DNA from 3 places in the Mucilaginibacter daejeonensis genome. Region 1 is predicted to be linked to each of the others. Evidence: riboswitches for the same ligand, from Rfam matches in the RefSeq annotation. Region 1 holds a riboswitch; each other region holds the start of a gene.
The links. Region 1 has a riboswitch for S-adenosylmethionine ahead of LLH06_RS09545 (cysteine desulfurase family protein). Riboswitches for the same ligand answer to the same signal wherever they lie in the genome.

Region 1 (5,808 bases):
GGCCACTCCGGATGAAGTAGCCGACCCTGATGCGCTTCGCCTGTGGTTAAATGTGAATGGCAAAAAGATGCAGGATGGCAACACCTCAAATTTCATCTTTAACGTGCCTTTTGTTATTTCGTACGTGAGCCAGTTCATGACCTTGTTACCGGGCGATATCATTTCTACCGGTACACCTGCAGGTGTAGGTTTGGGCTTTAACCCTCCTGTATACTTAAAACCAGGCGATGTGATGGAATTAGGCATCGATGGGCTGGGCACTCAAAAGCAAACCACCGTAGCTTACGGCGCTTGATCAGCAATATTGAAATTGAAAAAGCCCTGCTCACTTACATAGCGAAGCAGGGCTTTTTATTTGGCTATGACCATTGTTCGGAAATATCACTTATCGGTACAACTATATATACTAAGCTACCGTATAACAGTTTATGGTATGATATAGATCTTTGTGTGTAAATAATGTATTTTAGCCATCATATTGCCGCATTTTAATATTTGCCAAGCAACCAAAGTTCACAACTGAAAGCCGACCTGTTAGTATATATATGACAAGTACCGATAAGCGCTTAAGCATCGTTTATGCATGCGATAATAATTTTGCCCCGTTACTGGCGGCATCCATCAGATCGCTTGAGCTCAATTCTCCTGGTTCACAAAAAGATATTTACATCATTGATGATGGCATCAGTGCATCGAGTCGTAAAAAACTGATTGATTCGGTAACTAGTAAAGAGATCGAGTTAAAGTTCGTGCTGGTGAAAGATGTGGTAGGCAAGATCAAGATCCCTTACTTCAACAATGCCGCGCTCCCGGTCACCACGTTCTTCAGGTTATTCGTTCATACTTTTATTCCTGAGGGTACTGAGCGGGTGCTATACCTTGATTCTGATATGATCGTGCTTGGCAATGTAAAAGAGCTATGGGAGATCGACCTTGGCAACAACATCATTGGTGCAGTACAGGATCCTGGTATCAAAACGCTCGGCTGTGAATGGGGTGGAGGGGTACGCAACTGGAAGGAACTCGGTTACCAAAGTGAGGACAAATACCTGAATGCGGGTCTGTTATTGATCGACCTCAAAAAGTGGAACGAGTTCGATGTATGTAACAAAGCTTTAGATGCTGCGGTAAAACATCAGAAATATATCGTATACGGCGATCAGTACTGCTTAAATGCGGTATTGGCCAATCGCTGGCTACCATTGGACCCTGAATGGAATCACTTAGTGGATAATGATAAACCAGGTGCCAAGCTGCTTCATTACATCGGCAACAAACCGATCTATACCAACTATACTTACAGCCAAAAATATCGCGACATCTTTTTTGAGTACCTCAATGGTACGGCCTGGAAAAATCTCAAACCTGTAGGAGCATTTACCCGCAGGATGCGCATGATCAAACGTTTTATCAGAAAGATAACCGGTTAAACAAGATCATGGCTAAGCATCACTTTGACCGCGTAACACTGCTGATCACCCACTACAACCGTAGCAGGTCGTTAGAGCACTTATTGAAACGCTGCATCGAGGAAGAGCTATCGTTTGAAGAGGTAGTTATTTCTGATGATGGCAGCAAGCCCGAGCATTTGGAATATGTGAAAGGGCTGAAAGAAACTTACAGTTTTCGATTGGTGACCACTCCGCAGAACAAAGGGCTGGGTAATAACATCAACAAAGGTCAGGATGCGGTCACTACGCCCTATACGCTTTACGTACAAGAAGACTTTGAACCTACAGCCGACTTCGCGCCTAACTTTGTTAATGCGGTGAAGTTGATGGATACCGAGAGCTGGGATTTGATCCGGTTCTACACCTTTCCGTGGGCTCCATTTCCTTACCTGCGCAACTATAAGTATGGTTATGCGGAGATGCTTTATAAGCCTGACCTGTGGCATCTCAACCACCTGAAATTTAGGTTGTACAGCGATCACCCTCATCTACGGCGCACCAACTTTTTCGACAAGTTCGGCCGTTACCTTGAAGGGCAGCGGGGCGATCCCACCGAATACAACATGTGTATGCAGTTCATCCTGAAAGGGGGCAAGGCGCTGATGTTCCAGGGACCAGACCTTTTTCTGCACGAGGCTGGTGGTATCGAACCCAATACCATGGTGCGCAGCAAATGGAAGTTAAGCAACTCAGCGCTGATCAGGCTGATGCGTTTCATGTACCTGAAAGGCAAGGTGATCAACAGCACTATTAAATTAAATAAACTGAAATAAGATAACCATCCCATAGGTGGTCGTCACGTAGCCCCGATCCATGTTCGCCAAGCTGAAACCGATCCTGCAAAAGTTGAAGAACCCTCACATCGTTAACCTGATAGGTAATGCGGTGATGTCTGTGTTGAATACTTTACAGGTGGCCGTGTTGCTCAACTATTTGCCCATGGATAAGATGGGTATATGGTTCTTTTTCCAGGCCACCATTGGTTTGATCGATACCTTTAGGGCTGGATTGATAACCACGGCATTTATCACGTCATACGCCGGAACAACTAAAGAACGTGCTGCTGAGGTGGCAGGTTCTGCGTGGTTCTTATCCACATTGATCACACTTGTATTTGTGCTGGTGAACGTCGTCTATCTGGTGATCCCATATCATGTACCTGACATGGGCACCGACCTGTTCATCCGTTGGTTCGGTCTGGTGTTCATCATCACTTTACCGTCGTTCATTGCCAGCTGCGTAGCCCAGGCTGAGGCGCGTTTTGATAGGTTATTGTATATCAGGTCTGTCAGCACAGGGTTGTCGATCGCCATTGTGCTAACACTCATCCTTACCAATAACATTAGCCTCATGACGGTGGTATACGGTGGCTTTGTGGCGGGTGGTGCTACCAGTTTAATGACCATTCTGCTTGGCTGGTCACGCATCGATACCTTTTTTAAGAAAAGCATTCCAACTGTAAATGCGTTGTTCAATTTTGGAAAGTACAGTGTAGGGACAGCCTTAGGAAGCAGCATGTTCCGCAACTCTGATACGTACATCATTAAGTATATGCTGGGTGACGCTGCCGTTGCGGTATACAACCTAGGCCTGCGCTTAATGGAACTGGTGGAGATACCTCTACGCAGTTTTGCTGCTACCATTATGCCTCCGTTATCTGCTGCTCATAATCAGAACAACAAATACCATGTGATATATCTGCTCAAAAAGTATTCAGGTTTGCTTACTTTCCTGCTGTTGCCAGTGGTAGTGGGCTCGCTATGCTTTGCCGAGATTGCTATCTGGATAGTGGATAAAAAATACCTAAGTACCGAGGCTGCCAACGTATTGCGGGTATTCATGACCTTTGCCTTATTATACCCGGTAGAACGTTTTATGGCTTTGGCCCTGGATGCCACCAACCAGCCACAAGTGAACGCGGTGAAGCTTATATTCATGCTGGCTGCCAACGTGATCGGCGACTTTCTAGGCGTATGGATATTTGGCAATGTGTACGGCGTAGCCTTTGCAACAATACTACCGGTGCTCACTGGTATGGTGATCAGCTACAACTGGCTGCAGCGGTATGAAAAGTTCACCCTGCGTGATGTATACAAGATCGGCTGGCTCGAGACCACCTGGCTTCTTAAAGACACCTGGGCCATGATACGGAAGAAGAAACAGAAGGTAGCATAGCCCGTTTTTTCCGTACTTTTTCTTTACGCGAAATCATGTCAGACAGGGTGAGATTGATCACCTAAAATAAATTCTACAAAATCTATAGACTTTATAAATTATTATTCTATATTTGTCTCAGTTCACGAACGTTCTTTGTTATACTTATCCAGAAAGACCGAGGGAAGGGCCCGATGACGTCTTGGCAACCTATACCGGCTATATGCTGGGTAAAAGGTGCTAATTCCTGCTCCTGATCATAAAGGAGAAAGATAAGCCAACAAGTAGACCCGTACTTGTGATATCACGCTGCGCAACACCCGCATTCTTTTTGGTATAAGTTGATGAAGATGATCAAACAATTAACATCAATATCAAAAGCCATGAGAATTTATCTTGACAACGCCGCGACCACTCCCTTAGATAAAGAAGTATTTGACGCCATGACCCCGTACCTGCTTGACCACTACGGCAACCCGTCGTCGCATCATGAGCAGGGTAGGCGCGCGCGTCATGCCATTGAGGAATGCCGAAACACCATTGCTGGTCTATTGAATGCATTGCCCGAAGAGATCATTTTTACCTCAGGAGGCACCGAGGCTGATAATACCGCTATACTTTCTGCCGTGCATGCGGCCGGTATCGGTCATGTGATCACCACCCGTTTTGAGCATCATGCGGTGTTGCATACCCTGCGCGACTTACAGACCAAAGGCTTGATCAAAATAAGCTTTATTGATAATGATGCGCACGGGAACCTTGACCTGCAACACCTGGAACAACTATTGGCAAGTAACACCCGGAGTTTGGTATCAGTTATGCATGCCAATAACGAGATCGGCAACCTAAACGATATCGAATATATAGGCCAGCTATGCGAACGTTACGATGCTCTGTTCCATACAGATACCGTGCAAACGGTAGGGCACTACCGCCACGACCTGCAAAAACTTAAGGTCCATTTCCTGGCTGCTTCGGCTCACAAATTTCATGGGCCTAAAGGCGTAGGATTTCTATACTGCCGTAAAGGGACACCACTGATACAATTGATACATGGGGGAGGTCAGGAGAAGAAACTAAGAGCCGGCACCGAGAATATACATGGCATAGTAGGGCTTACTACTGCCTTACAGATCGCCTATGCAGAGATAGATGAGCATCAGGCTTACATACAGCAGCTGAAAGATCACTTTATCAAAAGACTGCTTAATGAGGTACCCGAAGTCAGCTTTAATGGTAACTCTGCCCATGCTGATAAGAGCTTGTATACCGTATTAAATGTTGGACTGCCTGCATTGGAGTATAGTAGCCTGCTCCGATGTTTGGACGAGCAGGGCATCTCCGTATCAGGCGGTAGCGCTTGTTCTACCGGTTCTTCTTCACATGTGTTGCAGGCCATCAACACGTCGGCACATAAAGACAACGTGCGCTTCTCATTCAGTAAATTCAATACCATTGCCGAAATTGACAGTGTGATCACCATATTGTCGAACATTTATCAAACCTTAGCAGCATAACCAATATTAACCTATTACATCATTATTAAACAATAAAGACCATGAGTTTAAGATTAGGCGATAAAGCCCCCAATTTTAAGGCACAGACCTCGCAAGGCGAGATAGATTTTTACGAATTTTTAGGCGACAGCTGGGGAGTATTGTTCTCGCACCCGGCCGATTATACACCGGTTTGTACCACGGAGCTTGGCCGCACAGCCGCTTTGAAAGATGAGTTCGAGAAACGTAACGTAAAAGTGGCTGCATTAAGCGTAGATTCGGTAGAATCGCATCATGGCTGGATCAGTGATATCAACGAGACCCAAGATGTGGAAGTGAACTTTCCCATTATTGCCGATGAGAACCGTGAGATAGCCGAAGCGTATGATATGATACACCCTAACGCGTCACTGACCGCTACCGTGCGTTCATTATTCATTATCGCGCCCGACAAGACCATCAAACTGATCATTACCTACCCTGCATCTACTGGCCGTAATTTTCAGGAGATACTGCGTGTGATCGATTCCCTGCAATTGACCGCCAACTATAGCGTGGCTACGCCAGCCGACTGGAAAGAAGGAGAGGACGTGGTGATCACTCCAGCCGTTAAGGACGAAGAGATCGAGAGCCGTTTCCCTAAAGGACATACTCGTGTTAAGCCTTACCTGCGTTTAACGCCGCAGCCGAACAAATAACACCATCGG
Region 2 (5,808 bases), 520 kb from region 1:
AAACAGATAGGTACGGCTGCGTGGGTACGCAGAGTAATCAACACCCGGAGTTACAGGAGTTCCGCGACGAGCGTTCACGTCAGGATCATAGCCGGAATAGCCGGTGATCAGCCCCAAATTGTTGCCGGTCACATAAACCCTCAGTTTGCTTATTTTGATCTTTTTCAGCAGATCGGTCTTGAAGGAGTAGCCCAAGGTCAGGTTGTTCAATCTCAGGAAAGACGCGTTCTCCACCGCCGATGAGGTAGGATAGAAGGCAGCGCTTCCGGTAACAGGGATAGAATATTTGGCGTTAGCATTGATGGCCGCTAACTGGTCAGGCGCAACACCGGTCACTACACCGTTGCTCACGCGTTGTACCACGTTACCGCTGCCGTCAATAGTTCTCCAGCGGTCGGCTGTTTGAGCTAATAAATTAGTGTTAGAGGTATAGCCGTTAGTGAACTCGATCTTATTAGCGTTAAATACCTGACCTCTCAACTGGAAGTTCACGAAAACGCTCAGGTCGATACCTTTGTAGGTGAATTGCTGGTTCAAACCGCCGGTGATCTTTGGTATAGTGTGGCCGATCACGGTCTTGTCAGCCTCGGTGATCACGCCATCGCCGTTAACATCTTTGAATTTTACCAGGCCGGGTTGAGCAACGCCGATCACTTTTGATGGGTCAACTGCACCTGATTTCAAGGTATACACTTGAGTGGCCGGGTTGTAATTGAAGTCTTCGGTCTTGTAAAAACCATCGCTCACATATCCCCAAACACTACCCACCGGCTGACCGACCTTCACAATAAAGTCTGCAGGTTGGCCTGATACACCCCATCCTGAGCTTTGCAGGTAGGAGGTTTGTCCCGGAGCAAGTGCAAGCACTTTGTTCTCGTTGTAAGAGATGTTAAAGTTAGTGCTGTAAGTGAACGACTTTTTCTGGATGATGGTGGCGTTCAACTGGATCTCGGCACCTTGATTTTGTGTCTTACCAACGTTACGCAGTTGCGTGGCATAACCTGAGCTGGTTGCAACGGGTACGTTGATCAGCAGGTCATTAGTAGTATTGCGGTAAGCATCTAATGAGATCTGGATACGGTTGTTCAGGATACCCATGTCCACACCGATATTCTTGGATACGGTGGTCTCCCATTTCAGGTTAGGGTTAGGCAAATAGGTAGGTACGAAGCCCACTGCGGTGGTGCTTTCGTTCAGGCCGTAAAAGGCGTTGGCGCTGAATGCTGGGGTGAATAGATAGTCGGGGATACGATTGTTACCCGATGTACCGTAGCTCAGACGCAGTTTCAGGTCAGATACGGCCTTTACGTTCTTCATGAATTTCTCATCAGACACGCGCCAAGCGAATGATCCCGAAGGGAAGTAACCCCATTGTTTACCCGAAGCAAATTTGGAGGAACCATCGGCACGGAAGGTGAATGTGAAGTAGTACTTTCTGTCTAGCGTATAGTTACCTCTGCCAAAGAACGAAAGTAAATGGCTGGTCGCATAGGTGTTTTGGGGGAAGGCTGGCACGATAGTACCAAGGTTCAGCTGGTTAAGGGCTGTTACCGGATCAACACCTACCGGGAACAACTTGAATTGGTTGTTCAGTGATTCGGTGTGATAGTTATAGAACTCGTTACCCAGGATCAGGTTGATATCATGATGTTTGGACTTTGCAGCAGCGTTGTTAAAGGTCAACACGTTGGAAATGTCCATGGTGTTGATGCTCGAATTCACGGTGCCTGCCAAGGGTTGGCCGTTACCATTGATACGCGCGTTCGCCGTATAAACGTCGTCAAAGCTGTTCATCTTCAGCGATGTGATATCAAAGCCCAGCGTCGATCTGAACGAGAAGTATTTGTTGAACGAGTAGTTCACGTAGCCGTTCAGGTTGGTCACGGTCTGGTAGTTCTTGCGGTATTGTGAGTTGGCATTTACTACCGGGCTCAACACACCCAGATTGTTGCCCGCGGCATTGGTCTCATCAAGGTAAGCCTGATCGATCACATCATCAGCTGCACCGGTAAGGTTGAACGGACGATATTTTACACTGTTACGTAGGTTGTTATAGGTGGAACCGCTTGCGTTCGAGGTTCCGGCGCCATTCACCACCTGAGAGTTATAACGTGCATTAAAGCCTACCTTCAAATGGTCTGACACGGTATGGTCAAAACGGAAGTTGATCAGGTTACGCACATAATCGGAGTTGATCACGGTGCCCTCATGCTGATCGTTGGTGTAGCTCAGGTTGAACTGGGTGGTCCTTGAACCCCCATTCACGCTGATGTTGTGCTGTTGTTGCAGCGCAGTACGGCCTAAGGCGATCTTTTGCCAATCTACAAATGGCACGTTCTTAAAGCGTGAAAGTGAATCGAAGCTGCGGCCGTAATTGCGGATGTACTGGGTACTGTCTGAACTTGGGCTAAAGCGGTTACGCTCGTACTGGTACACTACGAACTCGTAAGGGTCAAGCACTTTCAGCTCACGGGCCAGTTTGCTTATGCCTACGTAGCCATTGTAGTTCACGGTGGTCTTCTGTTCGCGACCACCTTTGGTGGTAATGATCACCACACCGTTGGCACCCCTGGCACCGTAGATAGAGGTGGAGGCAGCATCCTTCAACACGTCAATGGATTCGATATCCTGCGGGGAGATGCTGTTCAGACCATTCTCGACCTGCACCCCGTCAATGATGTAAAGGGGAGAGTTGTCTTGCGTGATGGAACCACCGCCACGTACACGGATCTTGATATCAGCATCGGGCGAACCTTCTGATGAAGTGACCTGCACACCTGCCAAACGACCCTGTAGTGCCTGCCCGGCCGATGCAACAGGTATGTCGCGTAATTGCTTCGCCGTTACTGATGATACGGAGCCGGTGAGGTCGCGCCTTTTTACGGTGGCAAAACCAACGGCTACTACATCGTTCAATTGTTGGGCATCATCCTGTAGTTTGATGCTCACTTGGGTTTGATCAGCGGCCACCGTAACTTCTTTGGCTTTGTAGCCAATGTAGCGGATGGTAAGCGTGACGGGGCCGGCAGGTGCATCAAGTTTAAAGCGGCCTGCGACGTCAGTTTGCGCACCGCGTGTGGTACCCTTGATCAGCACACTGGCGCCCACAATGGGGTCGTTGGTGTCCTGATGGTTCACCTGACCGGTGATCTGCCGGTTCTGTGCCCACGCCACTGTCGACAAAAGCGTCAGGAAGCAGGCGGTAAGTAAAGATCTCATCATAATGATATAATTGGGGGTTGTTAATTGGCAACAGAACATCCTGATCGTAATGGCAAAGCAAAGCCATCGCGACGTCAGATCAGCATCAGAAAGTAACAGTAATAGTTAGTTTATATTGGTCTATAGACAAGGCGCCTAGATAGCGTGATAGTAGTGCCGCCTTGCTCTGTAACAAGATTAGGGAGCTACACCGAGAAAAAAAAGGATCAGGGCCATAAAAAACTATGCAATCGTTTGCGGAGCATGTACCGAAGATCAATATTGGACCGTCAAGAGATGCTGCACAACATCGGATCAAATATCCGTATGAACGTCCTTTTTCATTTAAATGTCTTTTTGAAAATAATCTACTAATTCTATAGATATTGTTATTTTCTTATCTATATTTGCAGTGTCAAAACAATGTTCTTTGTGATACTTATCCAGAAAGACCGAGGGAAAAGGCCCTGAGAAGTCTTAGCAACCTGTACCTGTCATCGGTGTAAAAGGTGCTAATTCCTGCTTCCGGTAACGGAAGAAAGATAAGAAGGCAAGTAATACTTGTCATCCACCGCTCCTGGTTCTTCGGTATAAGTGATCACTGGTTTATTAAAAAGCATCAACTTATACACTCATGAAAAAGCTCAGTACTACATTTATCTACAAAGCCTTGTTAAGCGTCCTGTTTGTAGGAGGCGTGGGCGCTGTCAACGCACAAACTAACTCGCAAACGGCATCTACTGCAAAAGTGGCCGATGCCGATCGTGGCTATCTGGTAAAGGTGGGTGACCAGGCACCAGATGATTTTGAACTGGTATTAGATGATGGTCAAAAGACCTCTCTTAAGCAACTACGTGGAAAGGTAGTAGTATTGCAATTTACCGCCAGCTGGTGCAGTGTATGCCGTAAAGAGATGCCACATCTGGAGACCGACGTTTGGAACGCCTATAAGGATAAGAACGTGGTGCTGATCGGTGTAGACCGTGATGAGCCTTTAGAAAAAGTACAAAAGTTCCGTAAGGACATACAGGTAAGCTACCCGCTGGCTTTAGACCCCGGTGCCGATATCTTCGGTCGTTTTGCCGATAAAAAAGCAGGGGTGACCCGCAACGTGGTGATCGATTCCAATGGTAAGATCGTTTTCCTGACCAGGCTTTATGATGTGAACGAGTTCAACACCATGGTTAAGGTGATCGACGGACTTGCCGGTAAGGCATCACTTAAAGCCTCTTTATAATATTCTCAAAGCTGATATGTAAAGGTCGGTATCTGCGCCGAAGGGCACGGTGCCGACTTGCATGAGCTATATCTTCCATGACCATGACATCGAATGTCTATCTTAATATCCCGCTTGCTCCCCTTATGCAAGCAGTTGGCGACCAGCGATCACATGCGATATTTGTAAGGTGTTGTAGCTGATCATATTCATGTCCTTATAGGTCTGTGTTTCACAGATCTTAAGTATCTTAACTTTAATTCTTCCACCATTCACTTTCTTTATGAAAACAATAAAGATACTGGCCATTTTGTGCCTGGCCGGTCAGTACAACTCCTTCGCACAGAACGCGACCATCAAAGGCTTTACTGCATCATCTGCCGGTAAGCAATCACAGGCCGAACAGGCTTTCGATAAAGAGCTAAGCAACGTTCGCATTGGTCAGCACATTAAAGAGCTGGCTGCTCGTCCACATCACTTAGGTTCGCCCGGTGGCAAGGCGGTTGCCCAGGCAGTACTCCAAAAATTCAAACAGTATGGTTGGGATGCACAGATCGAGACGTATCAGGTGCTATTCCCTACACCCAAGACGCGTTCACTCGAACTCATATATCCTACAAAGTATACCGCTAAGCTGAAAGAGCCTGCCTTTGCCGAGGATGCTACATCAGGTCAGGATGGACAGCTGCCCACTTACAATGCGTGGGGAGCCGATGGCGATGTGACCGGCGATCTTGTATTTGTCAATTACGGCTTGCCTGACGACTATACTCAACTGGCCAAATTGGGCATTGATGTAAAAGGTAAGATCGTGATCGCTAAATATGGCCGCTCGTGGAGGGGTATTAAGCCAAAGGTGGCTTATGAGCACGGCGCGATCGGTTGCATAATTTATTCAGATCCTAAAGATGATGGCTTTTACCAGGGTGAGGTTTATCCTAAAGGACCGTTCAAGAATGATCAGACCGTTCAACGCGGGTCGGTAATGGACATGGTGATCTATCCCGGCGACCCACTCACACCTGATGTAGGCGCAACAGCAAAAGCCAAAAGACTGAACAGAAGCGACGCTCAGACCATTTTGAAGATACCCGTGTTACCGATCAGTTATGGTGATGCTCAGCCATTATTAGCTGCACTGGGTGGCCCGGTAGCACCGGCCGAATGGCGCGGAGCGTTGCCGATCACTTATCATGTTGGCCCAGGCAAGGCCAGAGTGCATTTAAAGATCGATCACAATTGGGATATCGTGCCTGCTTATAACGTGATCGCCAAGATCAAGGGAAGCCAGTACCCTGATCAATGGGTGATCAGGGGAAATCATCACGATGCCTGGGTGAACGGTGCCGATGATCCTATCAGCGGTTTAGCGGCCGAATTAGAAGAAGCGC
Region 3 (5,808 bases), 700 kb from region 1:
ATGTGCTGGAAAAGGTATTGTTGCTCCTCTACCGGGAACAAAATGTCAGACCTGATGCCGATCACCAGCGTTTGAGCCTTGATGCCGCTCAACGCTTTTTCTAAACCACCACGGCCACGGCCGGCATGGTGCGAATCCATAGCCTTGCTCAAATACCAGTAGCTGTAAGCGTTAAAGCGGTTCACCAGTTTTTGTCCCTGGTAGCTTTGATAGCTCGATGCGCGGTAGTCGTCGGTCTTACTGTCATCGTCCTCGTGCTGGGTAATGTTGTAGGCCTTGTAGCCACGGTATGATAGCAGGGCCATGCTTCGCGCCGCCTTTAATCCAGCGCTGCCACCTTCGGGCGTGCCGTTGTTAAAGGTAGCATCGGCCTGTAAGGCCAACCGTTGCGACTCATTGAACGCAATGCCCCATGGTGAGTGCCTGGCGTTAGTGGCGATCAGTATCAGTTGTTTGATACGATCGGGCTGGGTGATGCTCCACTCCAGTGCCTGCTGCCCACCTAATGAGCCACCTATCAATACATCGATGCGGTCGATACCCAAGGCATCGGCCAGTAGCTGATGAGCCTTCACCATGTCACGTACGGTAACGGTAGGGAAGTTCAGGTAATAAGGTTGCCCGGTGGATGGGTCGATACTTAACGGGTTGGTGGTGCCATAAGGTGAACTCAGCACGTTGGCACAAATAATGAAATGCTCATCCGGGTTAAAAAAGTAACCTTCGCCAATGAGGCCTTTCCACCAATCCAACACGTCAGAGTTGGCAGTGAGGGCATGGCATACCCACACCACATTATCTTTCGCCGCATTTAAGCGGCCATAGGTATGATAGCCTATCTCCAAACAGGGTAAGTCGTCACCGCTTTCCAATTCGAACCGGCTATCGTGCCTGTAAACTTTTGTACTCATTTTTTGGGTTAAAAAGCGTCCCCGGGTTAGCGGGGAGCGCTCTTTCTCAGTTAAAACTATTTAAACACTATAAAAGGAACCTCTATCTTTCAACAGAGATGTGATCCGCGATCTGTTGCACGGCCTCAAGGCCGGGGTGTTGTTGCTGTACCTGATCAAAGGCCTGTTGCAGGTCGGCTTTGATGTCGTCGATATGCTCGATGCCTACCGCCAGGCGCAGCAGGGCAGGGGTAACACCTGCCGCCAATTGCTCGGCATCGTTCAGTTGCTGGTGTGTAGTGGCGGATGGCTGAATGATCAGCGTTTTGGCATCGCCCACGTTGGCCAAATGGCTCACCAGTTGCAGGCTGTCAATAAATTTGGTGGCGTTCTCTTTATTGCCTTTCAACTCAAAGCTCAACACCGCGCCAAAGCCATTCTTTAGGTACTTTTTGGCAAGGGTATGATATGGCGAAGAGGTCAGTCCCGGGTAATTGACACGGGCCACCTGCGGATGTTGCTCGAGCCAGGTAGCCAGCTCCAAGGCATTGTCAACATGCCGCTGTACCCGTAATGATAAGGTCTCGAGGCCTTGAATGAGCAGGAATGAATTGAATGGCGATTGTGAGGCGCCGAGGTCACGCAATCCTTCTACGCGTGCCCTGATAATGAACTGGATATTACCGAACGGCCCGCCAATGCCGAACACATCATTGAACACCAATCCGTGATAGCCTTCGGCAGGCTCAGTGAATTGCGGGAACTTGCCGTTGCCCCAATTGTAATTGCCGCCATCAACGATCACGCCGCCAATGCTTGTGCCGTGGCCGCCTATCCATTTGGTGGCGCTTTCCACCACCACGTGAGCTCCATGCTCCAACGGGCGGAACAGGTAACCACCTGCGCCAAAGGTATTATCCACGATGAGTGGCAGGTCATGCTTGCGGGCCAAGGCAGCGATCTGGTCGAAATCCGGCACGTTGAACCCTGGGTTGCCGATGGTCTCCAGGTAAATGGCCTTGGTTTTGGCATCGATCAGTGGCTCAAAGCTCTCCGGGCGATCATCCTTGGCAAAACGGGCCTCGATACCAAAGCGTTTGAACGCTACTTTGAACTGATTGTAAGTGCCGCCATACAGGAACGGGGAGGTCACGAAGTTGTCGCCCGCCTGCAGGATATTATTCAGTGCCAGGAACTGTGCCGCCTGACCCGATGAGGTGGCCAAAGCTGCTACACCACCCTCCAACGCCGCGATGCGTTTTTCGAACACATCGGTCGTGGGGTTCATGATACGTGAGTAGATGTTACCGAACTCCTTTAGTGCGAAAAGGTTGGCGCCGTGCTCGGCGTTCTTGAACACGTATGAGGTGGTTTGATATAACGGTACCGCGCGTGAACCGGTGGTAGGGTCGGCTTCCTGGCCGGCATGTAATTGTAAGGTCTCGAATTTTAAAGGTGCTGCTGACATGATATGTCCTGATGTTAAAAGTTAAACTTGGTGTTGCTGTTGCTATAAGCGGAGGTAGGCGTGCGGAAAGGGTATAGCATTGTCCTTAAGCGCAAGGGCACGTAGCGTTATTGCCGATAAAAAACGAGCAGTGGGTAGCTAACGTGCTGATGCCTTTAACAGCAACACATGCAAATTTGACCTTGCAGCAGGCAGGTCATGAACGTACCCGTTTGGGTAGTTGAAAATTTTGCAGTGGTAGTAAAGCTAACTTGTATCATGGCTATTAACTTATATTCCCCGGCAGTAATATCCTGATCGGGACAGGAATTGGCACCTTCTCCGCCTATCGGAGGGTTGCCAGCGGGTCAGGGAGCCTGATCTCTCGCCGCTTCTTTATAAATCAAAACCTTTCGAGGGGTATTTGATCAATGGTGTTTGATACACCTGTGGTGCAAATGTAATAGGTAAAAGCACAAAAAAGCAAGGGAAATCTGAAGTTTTTTGAATTGAGGGAAAGTAGGAGAGTAATAGCACAATGATGTGCTCGGTAGTACATTGCATATAATGGTCAAAAAGCGTTAACTTGCTATCAAATTAAACCACCAAACCATGAACCTATCACGTTTAGCCTGCTTTTTGTTGGCTACAACTTTGTTTTGCGCCTGTAAGCAAAAAAATAAAAATAGGCACCGAACAGTAATTACAGGTACGGTGGCCAACCGTGACCATGATACCAGCATAACCGCATTCACCCTTACCGTGGCCGACCTTGGCGGCAATCCCACTACCTACACAGGCCACATCCAGATCGATGGCACGTTCAAAATAGCATTTGAACAGTTCATTGCACAGGATATTACGCTGACCCCCATCGTGAAAAAAATGATCACCCACCCAGGCGATAGCATTCATATAGACCTTGACCTGAAAGAAATGGGTAACGCCAAATTCAGTGGCGATGCCGAAAAACTGAATGCCGATCTGTTCCACTACGCTAATGAGTATTACAGCACCTCCAATACCGATATGGATACCATTAAGGTGCGAGATGGCGATCTTCCAGCATTAGGCAGTTATTGCCTTAACATGCGTACAGCACTACAGAACAATAGAGAAGAATTTATAGAAAAGTTTGACCCTGATGAAGAATTGCTTGCCTGGACAAAGAACTTTATCAACGCTCAGTATTACTACAAATATGCATGGTATACAGTGGTCGCGAAAACCTATCGACCTGGAGTATCACCGTTAGAGAAACTTGAAAATTTATCAGGTTTTGAGCAGGATATAAAAGACCTCTTCAACCAGAAATTGCTTTGTGCCGATGCCTATAACGTGTTGCCCTTTTTGGCTCCTGCTATGGATAAAAAGCTTATTAAAGGACTATCGCCCGAACAAAGAAAACAACTATATCTCGTTAAGATCAAAAAAGAAGTGAAGAATGAGGAACTGCGCGAATTGCTCATTGGACTAACTTTTTACTATGATCTAGTTGAAAATGACGCTGATGAGTTCGATAGACGCCGCAAGACGTTCGATCAAAACATCAAAACGCCGTTCATAAAACAGCCGCTCTTGCGCTTTTATGAAACGGTGAAATACAACACCCCAACGCCCGAAGAGCTATCCAACAGCATCAAAGAACAGATCAAAAATACGCCTGCGCAAGGCATTTTAGATTCGATAAAAACGGAACACTCTGGAAAAGTGATCTATATTGATGTATGGGCCACCTGGTGCGGCCCATGCAAAGCACAGATGTTCGCATCTGAAAAACTGGCTCAAAAGTATAAAGGCAAGAAGGTTGACTTCGTTTACCTGTGCATAGGTTCAAAACACGGTGCGTGGTTGTCTACTTTGCAGCAGATGAAGCTTAGCGGTTCGCAATATTTTTGCAATGATGAACAAAGTGAGAGCTTTATGCGTGGCTTAGGGATCAAAGGCATTCCTTATCACTTGCTGATCAATGATAAAGGTCAGGTAGTTGAAATGGGTAATTATCTTGGACCGGAAGATGCTGTCACTATGCGTAAGATCGACAAACTTTTAAAAAAGGGCCGATTGCACGTGATGCAACAAATAGCTTCGTAATTGGTTATGACCATAACCAATCCATTGACCATTATGATGCCTAAAGTATTGACGATCGCACTGCTTAGTAGTGCGCTGCTACTGAGCACCTGCAGCAAGAACTCGTCTGACAACGGCAGCCAAGCCGGCAACGCCGACCTCGACGCCAAAGTACTGACCGACCGGCTCACCTTCCCATGGGAGATACTTTGGGGACCCGATAACATGCTATGGATGACCGAACGCGGCGGCAAGATCAGCCGGGTTGACCCATCCAACGGACAGGTGAGTCCTTTAGTCACGGTTCCTGATGTAAAGGCCCAAGGCGAGGGCGGCCTATTGGGCATGGTGCTGCACCCCGACTTCGGCTCCACTCCGCAAGTATTTGTGGCGTACAATTATGATAAGAACGGTACCTACACCGAAAAGATCGTCCGTTATACCTACAGCGGCGGTACATTGAATAGCCCGGTGGTATTGCTCGATAACATCCCGGCGGCCAATAATCATAATGGCTGCCGCCTGGCCATATCGCCCGACCGTAAACTCTTCATCACCACCGGCGATGCCACCTCGGCCTCACAAGCACAGAACGCGGGCAGTCTGTCGGGCAAGATCCTTCGCTTGAACCTCGATGGTAGCATACCATCAGATAACCCGACCTCCGGCAACCCGATTTGGACCTTAGGACACCGCAACCCACAAGGATTGGTTTTCGCTAACGACCGTTTATACAGCTCAGAACATGGCAATACCACTGATGACGAGGTGAACATTATTCAAAAAGGTCGCAACTACGGCTGGCCTAACGTGGAGGGTTATTGCAGCACCGGCAACGAACCGGCTTTTTGCAGCACCAACAACGTAGCCGAACCGATCCAGGCCTGGTCGCCCACCATCGCACCTTCGGGCATCGACTATTACAACAATGACGCTATCCCGCAGTGGAAGAACTCCCTGTTGCTGGCCGTGCTCAAGGACAGCCAGCTGTTGCAATTAAAGCTCTCAGCATCAAGTGATAAGGTCGAGACCGTCAACCCCTTTTACAAAGGCACCTACGGCCGTATGCGCGATGTGGCTATAAGCCCCGACGGCAAGGTTTACATCATCACCAGCAACGGCGGAGCTACGGATAAGATCGTGGTGGTGAGTAAGAAGTAGGGTGAAACGATTTACCGCAATATCTCCTTATACTTGCCGCTGATACATGACCATTGAGCAGATCTTAAAATATTACTGGCAGCATAACGCGTTCAGGCCTTTGCAAAAGGACATCATCGAGGCCGTGATGCAGGGACAGGATACATTGGCGCTGCTGCCTACGGGCGGTGGTAAGTCGGTGTGCTACCAGGTGCCTGCTATGGCCATGGATGGGATCTGCATCGTGGTATCGCCGCT

Region 2: linked by a shared signal. The riboswitch ahead of LLH06_RS07530 (peroxiredoxin family protein) and the one ahead of LLH06_RS09545 (cysteine desulfurase family protein) in region 1 are both predicted to bind S-adenosylmethionine.
Region 3: linked by a shared signal. The riboswitch ahead of LLH06_RS12575 (O-acetylhomoserine aminocarboxypropyltransferase/cysteine synthase family protein) and the one ahead of LLH06_RS09545 (cysteine desulfurase family protein) in region 1 are both predicted to bind S-adenosylmethionine.

The regions. Positions count from the first base shown of each region.
Region 1 is NZ_CP086068.1:2,272,688-2,278,495, forward strand. Features, by position in the region: gene LLH06_RS09525 (fumarylacetoacetate hydrolase family protein) at 1-295, shown strand, start outside; gene LLH06_RS09530 (glycosyltransferase family 8 protein) at 546-1,430, shown strand; gene LLH06_RS09535 (glycosyltransferase) at 1,439-2,224, shown strand; gene LLH06_RS09540 (lipopolysaccharide biosynthesis protein) at 2,265-3,626, shown strand; SAM riboswitch class I at 3,768-3,884, shown strand; gene LLH06_RS09545 (cysteine desulfurase family protein) at 3,989-5,122, shown strand; gene LLH06_RS09550 (peroxiredoxin) at 5,164-5,799, shown strand.
Region 2 is NZ_CP086068.1:1,751,498-1,757,305, forward strand. Features, by position in the region: gene LLH06_RS07525 (SusC/RagA family TonB-linked outer membrane protein) at 1-3,222, opposite strand, end outside; SAM riboswitch class I at 3,638-3,750, shown strand; gene LLH06_RS07530 (peroxiredoxin family protein) at 3,836-4,438, shown strand; gene LLH06_RS07535 (transferrin receptor-like dimerization domain-containing protein) at 4,701-5,808, shown strand, end outside.
Region 3 is NZ_CP086068.1:2,975,582-2,981,389, reverse strand. Features, by position in the region: gene LLH06_RS12580 (homoserine O-acetyltransferase family protein) at 1-911, opposite strand, end outside; gene LLH06_RS12575 (O-acetylhomoserine aminocarboxypropyltransferase/cysteine synthase family protein) at 994-2,358, opposite strand; SAM riboswitch class I at 2,626-2,742, opposite strand; gene LLH06_RS12570 (redoxin family protein) at 3,052-4,431, shown strand; gene LLH06_RS12565 (PQQ-dependent sugar dehydrogenase) at 4,438-5,571, shown strand; gene LLH06_RS12560 (RecQ family ATP-dependent DNA helicase) at 5,618-5,808, shown strand, end outside.